Linked DNA regions of Neobacillus sp. PS2-9. The protein of the gene in region 1 interacts with the protein of each later gene in a pairwise test. Links are inferred from orthologs where the notes say so. Each region holds a gene or a part of one and is shown in the gene's direction. Other genes may lie near its edges.

The links.
Region 2: the proteins of odhB (region 1) and lpdA interact in binary tests that used the Escherichia coli proteins (3 or more experiments, as listed by UniProt). The link is inferred for Neobacillus sp. PS2-9 from one-to-one orthologs.

Annotation. Positions count from the first base shown.
Region 1 is NZ_CP133269.1:3,852,513-3,860,968, reverse strand. What follows is about bases 3,293-6,253. They hold odhB (2-oxoglutarate dehydrogenase complex dihydrolipoyllysine-residue succinyltransferase), read left to right. Parts: upstream 3,293-4,125; coding sequence 4,126-5,382; downstream 5,383-6,253. Other genes in these bases: RCG25_RS19365 (aldo/keto reductase), read left to right, coding at 5,540-6,253; RCG25_RS19375 (2-oxoglutarate dehydrogenase E1 component), read left to right, coding at 3,293-4,039. Also shown: RCG25_RS19380 (LysR family transcriptional regulator), read right to left, coding at 90-974; more of RCG25_RS19375, read left to right, coding at 1,145-3,292; more of RCG25_RS19365, read left to right, coding at 6,254-6,460; RCG25_RS19360 (YknW family membrane protein), read left to right, coding at 6,813-7,484; RCG25_RS19355 (efflux RND transporter periplasmic adaptor subunit), read left to right, coding at 7,571-8,456. UniProt on the Escherichia coli protein: E2 component of the 2-oxoglutarate dehydrogenase (OGDH) complex which catalyzes the second step in the conversion of 2-oxoglutarate to succinyl-CoA and CO(2).
Region 2 is NZ_CP133269.1:3,713,455-3,721,907, reverse strand. What follows is about bases 3,364-6,321. They hold lpdA (dihydrolipoyl dehydrogenase), read left to right. Parts: upstream 3,364-4,113; coding sequence 4,114-5,529; downstream 5,530-6,321. Other genes in these bases: RCG25_RS18670 (DUF1885 family protein), read right to left, coding at 5,959-6,321; RCG25_RS18675 (hypothetical protein), read left to right, coding at 5,685-5,927; RCG25_RS18685 (dihydrolipoamide acetyltransferase family protein), read left to right, coding at 3,364-4,108. Outside these bases: RCG25_RS18700 (YkyA family protein), read left to right, coding at 1-195; pdhA (pyruvate dehydrogenase (acetyl-transferring) E1 component subunit alpha), read left to right, coding at 621-1,736; RCG25_RS18690 (alpha-ketoacid dehydrogenase subunit beta), read left to right, coding at 1,740-2,717; more of RCG25_RS18685, read left to right, coding at 2,795-3,363; more of RCG25_RS18670, read right to left, coding at 6,322-6,393; RCG25_RS18665 (DUF3055 domain-containing protein), read left to right, coding at 6,556-6,855; RCG25_RS18660 (GapA-binding peptide SR1P), read left to right, coding at 7,020-7,142; RCG25_RS18655 (aminotransferase class I/II-fold pyridoxal phosphate-dependent enzyme), read right to left, coding at 7,398-8,453. UniProt on the Escherichia coli protein: Lipoamide dehydrogenase is a component of the glycine cleavage system as well as of the alpha-ketoacid dehydrogenase complexes.

The DNA of each region.
Region 1 (8,456 bases):
GAAGGAACCAATGTAACCGCAAATCAGCCTAGGCAGAGAAATGGGTCACGTAGAAGTAGTCTGCGTGACCCGATCAATTTCAGTTCCATTCAATTATCTTTCCAATCAAAATTCTTAATAAAATGAACGAACGCCTTCACCACATTCCATTCCAGCGATTCTTCATGGTAATACATCCACGTTCTTCGCAAAATTGGATTTCCTTCTTGATCTGTTAAGTGGATTTTGAATAAGTCTTCTTTTCCAGTAAGTACTCTACTGGACAAAATGCCGTAGCCTAAACCATTGATAACCATTTCCTTACATGGATCTACTTGGTCCACTTCTATACTGATAAAGGGGGCTTGCGCAAAATTTTCTGCCCACCAATGGTCAATGACTGATCTTAATAAGTAATCACCTTTATATTCGATTCTAGGAAGACGAGGGAGGTCCTCCATTTCAAACTCTTTTTTTGAAGCAATGCAGATGGTTTCCTCAAATAATTGATGTTTCGATAAACCACGCCAGCCATAATCTCCACGGACAAAGCTGATATGTACATCCTTATTATGTATAAGTTGTGTTACGTCTCTGCTCCATCCCGTTGTTACTTTAAATTCCACATGAGGATATTGCTTTTTAAATAGTTTCAAAACATATGGAAGTTCATAATTTGCGAAAAAATTAGATACCCCCAATTTCAACGTACCTACTACTTCATCACTTTCATTGTTACTCATATTTTGGACATTTTCTTTTATCTTTTCGTAATGAGCAAGAGCCTCTTCCGCACAATGGACAAGATATTCTCCTTGTGGGGTAAAATGTACTCCCCTGCTTTCACGGGTTACGATTTTAACACCTAATTCTTCCTGCATATGCTTTAAGCGAGTTGTTAATGCAGGCTGAGTAAGAAATAAAAGGCGGGCTGTTTTTGTAAGATTTTTTTGTTGATATAGTACCTTTAGTATTTCCCAGTCACGGTAATCCATTGTTCCACCTAACTATCTGATATAAAAATTTTTTATAGATTAATATAATAATTTAGCATTTTATTTATTTCAATTATTACATTATCCTTAACCATAAGCAATTAATTATAAGTTCACTAAATAATCCGAAACGAGACATATAAAGCAACACAACAATGGGGGAATTGTGAATGGAAGTACAAAAGAATCAACAAAATCCGTGGAGAAAATTCAATGGCCCAAACCTTGGCTATGTAATCGAACAATATGAACGATATACGAACGGAGAAGACTCCATTGATCCAAAATTAAAAGAACTATTTATTAAATGTGGTTCACCTTTGTCTTTTGAGTTACGAGACAACGAAGAGCCCCTTAATAAAGAATCTATCGAATCTAATCAATCCGTAAATATACAAAAAATACTAAAAGTGGTAAAACTCCTTGATGAAATACGTTTCAATGGTCATTTAGCTGCAAACCTGAATCCATTAGAGGTAAATCTACAAAATCAAGAGTTGTTTAAACCAGCAAAACATGGGGTAAGTGAAAATGATTTGAAAGCGATACCAGCTAAGCTAGTTTGGGAAGAGGCACCGGAAGGCATTCAAACCGCATGGGATGCTATGAACCATCTAAAAAGTGTTTATACTTCCACACTAGCTTATGAATTTAATCATGTTCAACTGATGGATGAACGAGTATGGCTCAATCAAATGGTAGAGACTGGTTCATTGCATCGCTCCTTATCTAAAGAAGAACAAACGAATTTGTTGCAGTCTTTAACAGAGGTTGAAGGATTCGAACAATTTTTGCATAAAACCTTCGTGGGTCAAAAGCGATTTTCCATTGAAGGTGTTGACATGCTTGTTCCAATGTTGAATGAAGCGGTACACGAAGGTGTCGGGAATGGGGCACGGAATGTCGTAATTGGAATGGCGCATCGCGGCCGTTTAAGTGTCCTTGCACATGTATTGAACAAACCATACAGCAAGATGTTCTCTGAATTTCAACATTCATCAGCCAAACAACAGGGACCGTCAGAAGATTTAGTTGACATTAGTGAGGGCTGGACTGGAGATGTGAAATACCATTTAGGACGCAATCGATTCATGGATGGCTCCGGTAAGATGCGCACACGAATTACCTTAGCCAATAATCCGAGTCATCTGGAATTTGTCGATCCAGTCGTCGAAGGGTTTGCAAGAGCCGCCCAAGAAGAACGAAAGAATGCTGGTTACCCTAAGCAGGATGTAAATAGGGCGTTTGCGATTTTAGTTCATGGCGATGCAGCCTTTCCAGGTCAGGGAATTGTAGCGGAGACCTTAAATTTAAGTGGGTTAAAAGGATATCGAACAGGCGGAACGATTCATATCATTGCCAACAATATGGTCGGCTTTACGACCGATAGCCACGATTCTCGTTCGACGAGATATTCAAGTGACTTGGCGAAAGGATTTGAGATTCCGATTATTCATGTTAATGCGGACGATCCTGAAGCCTGTCTAGCAGCAGTTCGACTTGCCTATCAATATCGGAATAGGTTCCAAAAAGACTTCTTGATTGATTTAGTTGGATACCGTCGATTTGGCCACAATGAAATGGACGATCCAGCGGTCACCCAGCCGCAGGTATACAGAAAAATTGTGAAGCATCCAACTGTAAGAGCCTTGTATTCTAATCAATTACAAAATAAAGGCATTATTAATCAAGAAGAAGTGGAGGAAATCAATCGCCGCGTTCAAGAAAAGTTGCAGGCTGAGTATGAAAACGTGGAAGAGAAGAAGCAGAGTGAACCCTTTGTAGAAATAGAGGTTCCGAGGGTAATTTCCAAAGGAATTCCACCGCTTGGAACAAGCGTGCCACTTGATACGCTTCGTAAATTAAACCAGGATTTACTCAAATGGCCGGATGGTTTTCATGTTTATCCAAAATTAAAGCGAATCCTTGAGCGCCGTGATAACGCACTAGAAGAGAACGGAAAGGTAGAATGGGCAGTAGCGGAAGTGCTGGCATTTGCTTCGATGTTAAAAGACGGTACGCCAATTCGTCTCACTGGTCAAGATTCTGAGCGCGGAACCTTTGCCCAACGTCACATAGTGCTCCACGATTCAGAAACAAATGAAACCTACTCACCACTGCATCATCTTCCCGATGCTCGAGCATCGTTTGCGGTTCATAATAGCCCGCTTTCGGAAGCGGCTGTTGTAGGTTTTGAATATGGATACAATGTATTTGCTCCTGAAACCCTTGTCATGTGGGAAGCACAATATGGAGACTTCGCCAACACAGCACAGCCTCTCTATGATCAATTTATTTCATCTGCAAGAGCAAAATGGGGGCAAAAATCAGGGATGATACTCCTGTTGCCTCACGGCTATGAAGGGCAAGGTCCGGAGCATTCCAGTGCCCGACCTGAACGTTTTTTACAGTTAGCAGCTGAAAATAACTGGACGGTTGCCAATCTGACAAGTGCGGCGCAATATTTTCATATTTTACGTCGTCAAGCATCCATCTTAGGAACAGAGTTTGTTCGTCCATTGGTGATTATGACGCCAAAGAGTCTTCTGCGTCATCCGTTAGTCGCTTCTTCTGGGACTGATCTAAGCGAAGGCCATTTTCAAACAGTAGTGGAACAGTCGAAGCTTGGAAAAGAGATTGATAAGGTAAAGCGTTTAGTGTTAACAACCGGTAAGATGGCGATTGATTTAGCTGTGGAAATCGACTCAAGGAAACAAAATCAAAGCTTAGAAGAGATACACATCGTTCGAATCGAACAATTGTATCCATTTCCAATAGAAAAAGTAGAAGCGATCATTAAGCGTTACCCGAACCTGAAGGAAATCATGTGGGTACAGGAAGAACCGAAAAATATGGGCGTGTGGCATTATATTGCCCCAACTCTTTTTGAACTTGCATCTTCTGACAGCCTGACAGTTGGTTACATCGGTCGTCAAAAACGTTCAAGTACAGCAGGCGGCGATTCAACCGTTCATAAGCAGGAACAAGAACGTATTATTCAACAGGCTTTGAATTTCAGAAGTCTAGTAGATAGTAAAGAAACAAACATACGATTTAATTTTTAATGATCCATCATCAACCCGCAAAATACTAGAGTTGAATAGACTAACATAATCGAAGATTTAACATCATTTCTAGGAGGATACGACACATGATTGAAATCAAAGTACCAGAACTGGCAGAATCCATTACAGAAGGAACAATTGCACAATGGCTCATTAATATTGGTGATAAAGTAACTAAAGGTGATAGTGTTGTTGAGCTAGAAACTGACAAAGTTAATATTGAAATAAATGCCGAATACTCAGGTGTAGTCACAAAGGTTCTAAAAGAACCTGGCGATATTGTTGAGGTAGGGGATGTAATTGCTATTATCGAAGAGAATACTAGTGCAGGAGCAACTCCATCTGCTCCAACCTCTACACCGGAAAAAACGGCAGAAGTAGAAACCTTTAATCAACAGGGTGTACAACCTGAGCCTGAACTTCCGAAAGCCGCAAGTCCAATTGCTTCACCAGCGGCAAGAAAATTGGCAAGAGAAATGGGGATCGATTTATCCCAAGTATGCAGCCGTGATCCACTTGGCAGAATTAGACCTGAAGATGTAAAAGCACATACCTCGGCACCTCCTGTTGTAAAAGAAGAAACAAAAGTGGAAAAATCAAGCCCAAAGCCGGCAGTACAACAAATAGATGAAGAGTTTGACAAACCAGTGGAACGAGTGAAAATGTCCCGCCGTCGCCAAACTATCGCTAAACGCTTAGTAGAAGTTCAACACACAGCGGCGATGTTGACCACATTTAACGAAGTCGATATGTCGGCTATTATGGACCTACGCAATCAACGAAAAGATGCTTTTTATGAAAAACATGGTGTTCGTCTTGGGTTCATGTCGTTCTTTACTAAAGCAGTTGTTTCAGCTTTAAAGCAATTTCCTTTGTTAAATGCGGAAATTCAAGGCGATGAATTGATTATTAAGAAATTTTATGACATCGGAATTGCTGTTGCAGCACCTGAAGGGTTGGTCGTACCTGTTGTACGCGGTGCAAACCAGAAGAATTTTGCGGAAATCGAACAAGATATCAGTAATCTTGGTAAAAAAGCTCGTGATAATGCCCTTACTCTTAATGATTTGCAAGGCGGAACATTTACAATTACTAACGGCGGGGTTTTTGGATCGTTGATGTCAACCCCGATTTTGAATAGTCCTCAAGTAGGGATTCTTGGTATGCATAAAATCCAAACAAGACCAATTGCGATTGATCGTGAACGAATGGAAAACCGTCCAATGATGTATATTGCACTTTCATATGATCATCGTATTGTGGACGGAAAAGAGGCAGTTAGCTTCCTGGCGACTGTAAAAGAATTGTTAGAAGATCCACACTCATTATTATTAGAAGGATAAGAGGTTCATAGAATTTCAATAAACTTCACTAATCAAACAGACCCTTTAGGTCTGTTTGATTTTTTCGCTTCCTTTTTTGTTTATTGATCCTCGCTTTTGGGATTATGGAGAAAGTTAGAGTATAATGTGAATGATTAGGAAAAAGGAGGGCTTTTACATGAAATACATAAACATTGCCAATACAGATTTAAAAGCATCCAATATCATAATGGGAAATATGCGCTTGCCTCAACTTTCCTTGGTTGAAGCAGAAGAGCTGATACGTACGGCCATGGACGAAGGGATTAATTTCTTTGACCATGCAGATATTTATGGCAAAGGAAAAAGCGAAGAGATCTTTTCAGAAGCTATTCAGATGAATGCAAGCATCCGTGAAAAAATGATTATCCAAAGTAAATGCGGGATTCGTTCCGGTTTTTTTGATTTCTCAAAAGAGTATATTATTTCATCCGTTGACGGGATTTTAAAAAGGTTAAACACCGAATACCTCGATATTTTACTACTTCATCGTCCAGATCCATTAATGGATCCTGCTGAGGTTGCGGAGGCCTTTGAAGAACTTTATACGAATGGAAAAGTAAAGTACTTTGGTGTATCGAACCATAATCCAGCCCAAATAGAACTGTTGCAGAAGTATATCCCTTATAAATTGGTGGTAAACCAGCTGCAGTTTAGTATTGCGCACACACCAATGATTGATTCTGGAATTGCGTTAAACATGAATATCGACCAGTCCATCAATCGCGATAGCAGTGTGTTAGAATATTGCCGACTACACGACATCACCATGCAAGCATGGTCCCCATACCAACACGGCTTCTTCGAAGGATCATTTTTAGGTGATGTTGAAAAATATCCTGAGTTAAATCAGGTAATTGATACGATTGCTGAAAAATACGGATTGACCAATACAGCTATCGCAACAGCATGGATTACACGTCATCCAGCTAATATCCAAGTCGTGCTTGGAACAACCAAAGTAGAACGGATGAAGGACGCATGTAAAGGCTCCGATATCCGCTTAACACGAGAAGAATGGTATTCCATCTACAAGGCAGCAGGGAATATCGTACCTTAATAAAAAAACATACCTTATTAAAAGGCTGTGTTAAAGAACAGTGTTGATTTTTTACACCATGTTGATTGGAGCGGAAGGCACGAAGACTCCTGTGGGAGTATGGTTCAGGGGAGACCCGCAGGCGCATGCGCCGAGGAGGCTCGCCGAAACACCCACGGAAAGCGAAGTGCCTGGAGCGGAAATCAACAGGCAAGTTTAACAGAGCCTAATAAAAAAATAAAACGTAGGGCGAAGAAATCTTCGTCCTATTTTTTGTGCCATCAATTTGTTGAAAAAAAAGTGAAACTTTTTAACTAGGGTGTCGTATACCTACTAGGAATATTTTACATAAGTGGAAATAGGGGGTTAGAAAATGGAATTACAAAATGAGGTTAAGGTACAGAAAGAGAAACCGAGTTTATTTGGAATGTTTACGAATCCGGTGCAACAGTTTGAGAGGATTAGAGAAAATCCAAAAATATGGGTACCATTAGTGATTGTTAGTATTCTATACGCAATAGGAACCGTCTTTATGGCTTTTAGCATTGATGCTTCAACGTTAATTGATCAGGGGCTCCCAGAAGATCAGGTAGAAATAGTATTAACCATTACTAAAATTACAGTAGCAATAACAGGTATCATTTCGCCTATTTTGGGTGTGTTGATTAGCAGTGCCATCCAATTGGCGATAGCTAAGATTGCGAGTTCATCAGTAACCTTTAAACAGTTATTTTCCATGAATACTTTTATTATGGTCATCGGAGCTGTTGGTCTTATTTTAAATATGGGAATTAGGTATGCGATAGGTGGGGACGTTGAAATATATGTTACTAGTTTAGCAGGATTATTAAATCAAGATAAGGCCGGGTTCCTAGGCTCAATCGAAGTATTCGGTATTTGGACATTAATTTTAACAGCTTTGGGACTTCACAAAACAGGTCAATTCTCAAAGGGGCTTGCTTGGACCATTGCAATTATTTTCTTCTTAATCGGGATTGGTTTTGGTTTAATCGGAACCTTGTTACAAGACGTGCCAAAACTTTAAACTACAAAACTTGAAAAATTGAAGGGAGAACAGGAGAAGGGAAGTTCCCCTCTTGAAGAGCGGGACTCTTCTTTTGTCCGCATAAAATGAAAAAGAAAATATGGATTACCATAGGTGTTGTCAGCTTAATCATTATAATGATTGGAGTAAGCGTCTACCGTCAGGTTTTTGCAAAAGGATCTTCTGTAAAAATCGTACAAATAACACAGGAGGAAATTTCCTCTTTATTAATGATTCCCGGCACAGTTAAATTGCACGAGGAACAAGTGGTTTATACTTCACCAGAAAAAGGCGAATTGAAGGATTTACTTGTTAAAGAAGGGCAGACGGTTAAAAAAGGTACAGTGTTGGCCACACTTCAAAATCCTCAACTCGACCTGGAAAGGGAGCAAAATAAATTAGCCATTGAATCAGCTAATCTGAAAATTACCCAACTAGATAAAAAAATAAAACAGCTTAAGGAAAAAGAAACAACATTAGCTGAACAGGTTGGAAAAGAGGAAGCTAAAAAACAGCTTGCCCCTGAACGTGAGCAGCTTGAAATGGAAAAAAAGTTAGCCAATATTGATCTTAAGCAAGCCTCCCTTCAAAAGGATTTGCTTAGTAAGCGTCAAAGCGAATTAGAGATAAGAAGTACAATTGATGGTGTTGTTTTAACGGTGAAAAAACAAGGTACATCCACTGCAGAAGCATCGAATCTTGAGCCCCTTATACATATCGGAAAGCTTGAAGGATTAACCGCTACAGGACTCTTATCTGAATACGATTCTATAAAGGTAAGCAGTGGACAAAAAGTTACTTTGCGTTCGGACGCAGTACCAGAACAAAAATGGCAGGGAGAAGTCACCACGATTAGTGTCCTTCCACAGCAAAATCAAGCTGGTCTTCAAAACGGCAGTCAGGCAGTGCAATATCCTGTAACGGTAAACATCTCGGGTGATACAAAAGCTTTAAAACCAGGGTTTCAGGTCA
Region 2 (8,453 bases), 140 kb from region 1 along the record:
AATGATAAAGAACTATATGAGATGTTTAAGAATAAAGACCTTCCCTTAGAAGATTTAGAAGCAAAGGTTGTTCAGCTTAATGATAATTACAAAAAAGTCTTTGAAGCAAATGAAAACTTTAACAATTTAACAGAACAATACAATGATAAGAAGCTGGCTTTTTATAAAAAAGCGGGTCTAAATCCGGATAAATAGGTATACATCAAAGAAATCGGCTCTTAAAAGCCGATTTTTTCTATATTATAACAAATGTGATTCTGTGTTAATTGTATATAACAGAAGTTATTGTTTATTGGTACAGATAATAAATTAACCTGAAAAATTAATAATACATAGTTGGTGGAAAATTATAAAACATAGTATTTGACGAAGGAAAATGAATGAGGTAAACTCATATATGAGTTAAATAATTGTATCAATTGAGTTACAAAAAATAATGATACAGAATAAAATGTTGGCAGAAGGAAGATTTTTCGTTTTTTCTTCTCTTTTCTGTGAAAAACTATCAATTAGTAATTTCAAGAACTAGACCAACATGACCCGTGCGTTTTTGGGGTAATCTAACTTAGTGGATTTATTTAAAAATTTTTTCTTTGAATAGAAAGGAAGAGGTGACCCAAATGGCTTCTAAAACTCAGAATGCCCAGCTTAATGCTAAAAAAGCACTCGAAGCTGTAGAGGATCAATTTCAAACACTTCAAATTCTTAATGAAGAAGGTGAAGTTGTAAACGAAGCAGCAATGCCTGAGCTATCAGATGAGCAGCTTCAGGAATTAATGCGTCGTATGGTATATACACGAATTCTTGACCAAAGATCCATTTCTTTAAATCGTCAAGGAAGACTAGGTTTCTATGCGCCAACTGCTGGCCAGGAAGCATCTCAACTAGCATCACAGTTTGCATTAGAAAAAGAAGACTTCATCTTACCAGGTTATCGTGATGTTCCTCAAATGATTTGGCATGGTCTTCCATTATACCAAGCATTCTTATTCTCTCGTGGACACTTCCAAGGAAATAAAATTCCAGAAGGTGTTAACGTTATTTCTCCACAAATCATTATTGGTGCTCAAATCATCCAAGCTGCAGGTGTTGCCCTTGGTATGAAAAAGAATGGTGCAAAATCTGTAGCGATTACTTATACAGGTGATGGCGGAGCTTCTCAAGGTGACTTCTATGAAGGTCTAAACTTTGCGGGTGCGTTCAAGGCTCCAGCTATTTTCGTTGTTCAAAATAACCGTTTTGCTATTTCTACTCCAGTTGAAAAACAATCAGCAGCTAAAACTGTTGCTCAAAAAGCTGTTGCTGCAGGTATTCCTGGAATTCAAGTTGATGGTATGGACCCACTAGCTGTTTACGCTGCTACTCGTGATGCTCGTGAACGTGCGATTAATGGTGAAGGACCTACTTTAATTGAGACTTTAACATATCGTTATGGCCCGCACACAATGGCAGGTGATGACCCAACTCGTTACCGTACGTCTGACCTAGATAATGAGTGGGAAAAGAAGGATCCTTTAGTACGTTTCCGTAAGTTCCTAGAAAAGAAAGGAATTTGGAACGAAGAAAAAGAGAACGAAGTAATCGAAAAAGCAAAAGAAGATATTAAAGAGGCGATTAAACAAGCGGACGCGGCTCCTAAGCAAAAGGTAACCGACCTAATGTCCATTATGTACGAAGAAATGCCTCATAACCTTAAAGAACAATATGAAATTTATCAAGCAAAGGAGTCGAAGTAAGTCATGGCTCAAATGACAATGATTCAAGCAATCACTGATGCATTAAGAACTGAGTTGCGCAACGATCCTAAAACACTCGTTTTTGGGGAAGACGTTGGTGTTAATGGCGGAGTATTCCGTGCAACTGAAGGACTTCATAAAGAGTTTGGGGAAGATCGTGTGTTTGATACACCACTTGCTGAATCTGGTATTGGTGGGTTATCAATTGGTCTTGCTTTAACAGGTTTCCGTCCAATCCCTGAAATTCAATTCTTCGGATTTGTTTTTGAAGTAATGGATTCTATTGCTGGACAAATGTCACGTATGCGTTACCGTTCTGGTGGCCGTTACAATATGCCGATAACTGTTCGTTCTCCGTTTGGTGGTGGGGTACATACACCTGAACTTCACTCAGACAGCTTAGAGGGGTTAATGGCCCAAACACCTGGTCTGAAGGTTGTTGTTCCTTCAACACCTTATGATGCAAAAGGATTATTATTGTCAGCGATTCGTGACAATGACCCAGTTGTATTCTTAGAGCATTTAAAATTATATCGTGCATTCCGTCAGGAAGTTCCTGAAGAAGAGTATACAATTCCACTTGGAAAAGCGGATGTAAAACGTGAAGGTACAGATTTATCTATCATTACTTACGGTGCTATGGTCCATGAGTCATTAAAAGCTGCAGATGAATTAGCTAAAGAAGGACACTCTGTAGAAGTTGTAGATTTACGTACAATTAGCCCGCTTGATATCGATACAATTATTGCTTCTGTTGAAAAAACAGGTCGTGCCATTGTTGTTCAAGAAGCACAAAAACAAGCAGGGGTCGCAGCTAACGTAGTTGCTGAGATTAACGATCGTGCCATCCTTAGCTTAGAAGCACCAGTATTACGTGTTACTGCTGCAGATACAATTTATCCTTTCTCACAAGCTGAATCTGTATGGCTTCCAAACTATAAAGACGTAATCGAAACAGCTAAAAAAGTTTTAACTTTCTAAAAGAGGTTCTACTGAAATCTATATATTATAGGAGATGAATCCCAGTGAGCGCAACCGCAACCACATTCCAATTTAAAATGCCTGACATCGGTGAAGGTATTCATGAAGGGGAAATCGTAAAATGGTTCATCAAACCAGGCGATAAAGTCCAAGAAGACGACGTACTTTGCGAAATACAAAATGATAAAGCAGTAGTTGAAATTCCTTCTCCAGTAGAGGGAACAGTTTTGGAAGTTTTAATTGGCGAAGGAACTGTAGCGACTGTTGGACAGGTACTCGTAACATTTGATGCTCCAGGATATGAAAATCTACAATTCAAAGGTGACCATGGTGATGAGGAGCCTAAACAAGAAGCGCCAGCAGCGCCAGCACCAGAAGCTAAGCAAGAAGCTACACCTGCACCAGCAGCAGCACCTGCGCCAGCAGTAGCAGCCCAACCTGCAGTGGAAGTAGATCCAAATCGTCGTATTATCGCTATGCCATCTGTTCGTAAATATGCACGTGAAAAAGGTGTTCAGATCGCCTTAGTTGCAGGAACAGGTAACAATGGACGTATTTTGAAGAATGATATTGATGCCTTCTTAAGTGGAGGAGCAGCAGCAGCGCCACAGGCGGCACCACAAGCAGCAGAAGCAGTGGAGGAAGCTCCTAAGGCAGCAGCAGCACCAACTCCAATTCCACAAGGGGAATATCCAGAAACACGTGAGAAGATGAGCGGTATCCGTAAGGCGATTGCAAAAGCAATGGTTAACTCTAAGCACACTGCTCCACACGTAACTCTTATGGATGAAATCGATGTTACGAAACTTGTTGCACACCGTAAGAAATTCAAGGAAGTAGCTGCGGCAAAAGGCATCAAGCTTACTTTCTTACCATATATCGTAAAAGCATTAACAAGTGCATTAAGAGAGTTCCCTGCTTTAAATACATCTCTTGATGATGCAACAAATGAAATTATCCACAAGCACTACTACAACATCGGAATTGCAGCAGATACTGAAAAAGGTCTATTAGTTCCAGTTGTAAAAGATGCTGATCGTAAGTCAGTCTTCACAATTTCAAATGAAATTAATGAATTGGCTGGAAAAGCTCGTGATGGAAAACTTGCTCCAAATGAAATGAAGGGTGCATCTTGCACAATTTCCAACATCGGTTCTGCTGGCGGTCAATGGTTTACACCAGTTATTAACCATCCAGAAGTAGCTATCCTTGGTGTAGGTCGTATTGCAGAAAAACCAATCGTTCGAAATGGCGAAATTGTTGCGGCTCCTGTGTTAGCATTATCGTTAAGCTTCGACCACCGAATGATTGATGGTGCAACAGCGCAAAACGCAATGAATCATATTAAACGTTTATTGAACGATCCAGAACTATTGTTAATGGAGGCGTAAGAAAAATGGTAGTTGGAGATTTCCCAATTGAAACAGATACTATAGTCATCGGTTCCGGTCCTGGAGGATATGTTGCCGCAATCCGCGCTGCTCAGCTTGGACAAAAAGTGACCATTGTTGAAAAGGAATATATTGGTGGTGTATGTCTAAATGTTGGATGTATCCCTTCAAAAGCCTTAATTTCTGCGGGTCACCGTTATGAAACAGCTGTACATTCTGAATCTTTCGGAATTACAGCTGAAAATGTTAAGGTTGATTTTTCAAAGGTACAAGAATTCAAAGCTGGTGTTGTTAAGAAATTAACTGGTGGCGTTGAAGGATTACTAAAAGGCAATAAAGTGAATGTTGTTCGTGGTGAAGCGTACTTTGTAGATGCCAATACACTTCGTGTAATGGATGAAACATCTGCACAAACATATACCTTTAAAAATGCTATCGTTGCAACTGGATCACGTCCAATTGAATTACCAGCATTTAAATATTCAAAGCGTGTTCTAAATTCTACAGGTGCTCTTAATCTAAATGAAATTCCTGAAAAGATCGTTGTTATTGGCGGCGGTGTTATTGGGATTGAACTTGGTGGCGCCTATGCAAACTTTGGCACGCAAGTAACTGTTTTAGAGGGTGCCGATGAAATTTTAGGCATGGGAGTATTTGATAAGCAAATGGCTGCTCTTGTTAAGAAAACGATGAAGAAAAAAGGTGCGGAATTCTATACAAAAGCATTTGCCAAGGGTGTCGAAGAAACTGAAAACGGCGTAGTGGTAACATTTGAAACAAAAGGCGAAGAAAAGAAAATCGAAGCTGATTATGTTTTTGTAATGGTTGGCCGTCGTCCAAACACTGATGAAATGGGCTTAGAGGAAGCTGGAGTGAAGTTAAGCGACCGTGGCTTAATTGAAATTGACAAGCAATGCCGTACAAGCTTAAGCAATATTTATGCAATTGGTGATGTTGTTGCTGGTCCTCAACTAGCACATAAGGCATCATATGAAGCGAAAATTGCTGCTGAAGCGATTGCTGGTCATCCGTCTGAAATTGATTATTTAGGAATTCCAGCAGTTGTTTTCTCAGATCCTGAGTTAGCACAGGTAGGATATACTGAAAGTCAAGCAAAAGAAGAAGGCATCGAAGTGGTTGCTGCTAAATTCCCATTTGCAGCAAACGGCCGTGCGCTTTCTCTAGACAGTGCTGACGGTTTCTTAAAGCTTATTACACGTAAAGAAGATGGTCTTGTAATTGGTGCTCAAATTGCCGGAGCAAGCGCTTCTGATATGATTGCTGAACTTGGTCTTGCCATTGAAGCAGGAATGACAGCGGAAGACTTAGCGATGACAATTCATGCTCACCCAACACTTGGTGAAATTACAATGGAAGCTGCTGAAGTTGCCCTAGGCAGCCCAATCCATATCATTAAATAATAAAAATAAAAGTCCTTTCCGAAAAACGGAAAGGACTTTATTTTTTTTCAGCGAATTTTAATATAGAGGAGGTGTTAAAAAAATAACTTATGACCCGATTTTATTCATATACTTAAAACACCAAATGGATAAAGAGAAGTTGAGTGGTGATAAAAATGAGAGTATATATTGTCATGCTTTTACAATTTATTATTTGGAGCGGATTTACGTTTATTGAATGGCTTTCAAAGCATGATCAACTCATCTATAAAGTCATTATGTTTTTTGTGTTTTTTTACTTAGCATTTTTAATCGGAAATTATGTCACAAAGTCAGTCCGTAAAACCCTCTTTATTACCGCGTTAAGCTTAGTTATCTATACTTCATTTCATTATACAATGGCTCAAATTATGCATTAAAAAAGCTCCTATAGGAGCCTTTCGTTGCTTTTTATTTTCTTGGGTAATAATACATGACTCTTTCATTAAAAAGATGAAGCTCGCCTTGCAGCTTTTTAGCAAGAAATTTACAGAATTCATTTGCTTTTCCTTTATCTCCATAAGTGGATTGTTCAGGAAGAGTGACTTGTATGTATGTTTGTTCACTTATAACACCGTCATCATTTTGAACCGATTCCGTATCAACACCAATTAGTATGGCATAGTAACGTTCTAGATTGGCTTGTAAGTAAAACCATTTCCCTTTACCGTCTTCCGTTTCTTTGATGTCATAAGGAAAGGCAGATTCTCCAAATTCCCAGCTTACCTGATTGCCTGTTTTGGATGTAATATCTTTATAGTAATAAAATAATTCCTTAACCTCATCAATGGTTATCGTTTGTTTTGCAGATGAAGGCACGAGCTTAATAAATGCATTAACAGCCATCATCATTCCCCCCTATAGTCCGTAGTATATGCCCTTCTATTCTAGCACTGAATAAAAAGTGATGACAACAATTAGAAGAATTAAATTGTCATCATTTCTTGTTATTTTATTAAAAATGAATTATAATAATATTCTAAATATTTAATTAAAAGGAGGAGTCTTATGGAACTATTTGATAAGCTCTATGATGAGCATGAAAATGCAAAAGTGAGGTTCATTGGTTTCACTACTGAAGATACTCGTTATGACTTTGGAATTATTTATACCAATATGTTTTTTGGAAAGCCTCTTGTGATTTGCATGCAAACCGGACGCTCCACACTCCTCGACCCCAAAGATATTGAAGATATTGATTACCTTCAAACTGTATTCCGTATTCCTGATAAAGAGCAGGCAGTTGATCTAGCTGAATTTTTTAGAGAAACACTACCGTCCATTCCTTTTGTTACCCAATATGAGTAGATAAAAGAAAAAATAGGCCTGAAAGGGTCTATTTTTTATGATATTTTTTAAATGTGACATACAAATTAGGCTTGAAATTATTAATGTGATATATTATTATCTAATTAAGGATATTAAAACGCTTTCATAGTAAGATATTCAATTATGAAAAGGGGATAGGACAAATGGGTACACTTGTATGCCAAACTTGTAACTCTACTATTGATCATTTTGAAGATGAAAAAGTAACGGTACTATACTCTAAATGCAATTGCTGTGATAACCACCATATCGAAGAAGAAGTATAAATATTGCTGCCAAATATAAACAGGCTGACTCGTTTACTTTGAGTCAGCCTTTATTTTTTTTGCTCTGTTAAACTTGCCTGTTGATTTCCGCTCCAGGCACTTCGCTTTCCGTGGGTGTTTCGGCGAGCCTCCTCGGCGCTAGCGCCTGCGGGTCTCCCCTGAACCATACTCCCACAGGAGTCTTCGTGCCTTCCGCTCCAATCAACAGGGTGTAAAAATCAACACTGTTCTTTAACACAGCCTATTTATTAAAATTTATTTAATTGCTTTATACTCTTTTATTACATGGATGGTTTTCATTTCATCATCCTCTGGCCCTTGTACAGGTAGGCCAGCTTCTAGATTTTCCTTAATGTAATGAAGATTTTCCTTAGTGATAATCTCACCTGGGATAAAAATAGGAATACCTGGAGGATACACCATAACAAATTCCGCGATAATTCTTCCTTCAGATTCCTCGAATGGAATCACTTCAGTCTCTGCATAAAAAGCATCTCTAGGGGTTAAAGCCAGCACAGGAATTTCAGGTAACAGAACCTCCACTGGTTCAATCTTTGTTGGACGGTGTTCACATTCCTCAGCAAGCTCTTTCAGGGCTTTTACTAAAAGATTTGTTTCTACTTCTGTGTCACCAAGTGTGATGATACAAAGGATGTTATACAGGTCAGAAAGCTCTACTTCAATGTTATGCTTTTCTCTCAACCATTTCTCAACATCATAACCGGTTAACCCTAAATCTTTCACTGAGATGATTAGTTTGGTCGGATCGTAATCAAATGTGGCATTAGAGCCTAAAATTTCTTCACCGATGCAACGAATATGTTCAATTTCATTAATTTTTTTACGAGTGGATTGCGCTAATTTGATTGTACGATCAATTAACTCCTTCCCGTTTGTTGCTAATTGCTTTCGGGCAGTATCAAGTGATGCTAATAATAAATAAGATGTTGAAGTCGTTGTAAGCATGCTTAAAATCGATTGTACATGCTTGGCAGAGACTAAGCCCTCACGTACATTTAAAATGGAACTCTGAGTCATAGAGCCACCTAGTTTGTGGACGCTAGTTGCAGCTATATCAGCACCAGCCTGCATGGCTGAAAGAGGAAGTTCGTCATGAAAATGAATGTGAACACCATGTGCTTCATCTACTAAAACAGGAATATTGTAGGAATGGGTAATTTCAACGATTTTCTTTAGGTCTCCAGAAATTCCGAAGTAGGTGGGATTGATGACTAATACCCCTTTTGCATCTGGGTGTTGCTGTAATGCCCGTTCCACTGATTCAGGAGTAATTCCGTGAGAAATTCCTAA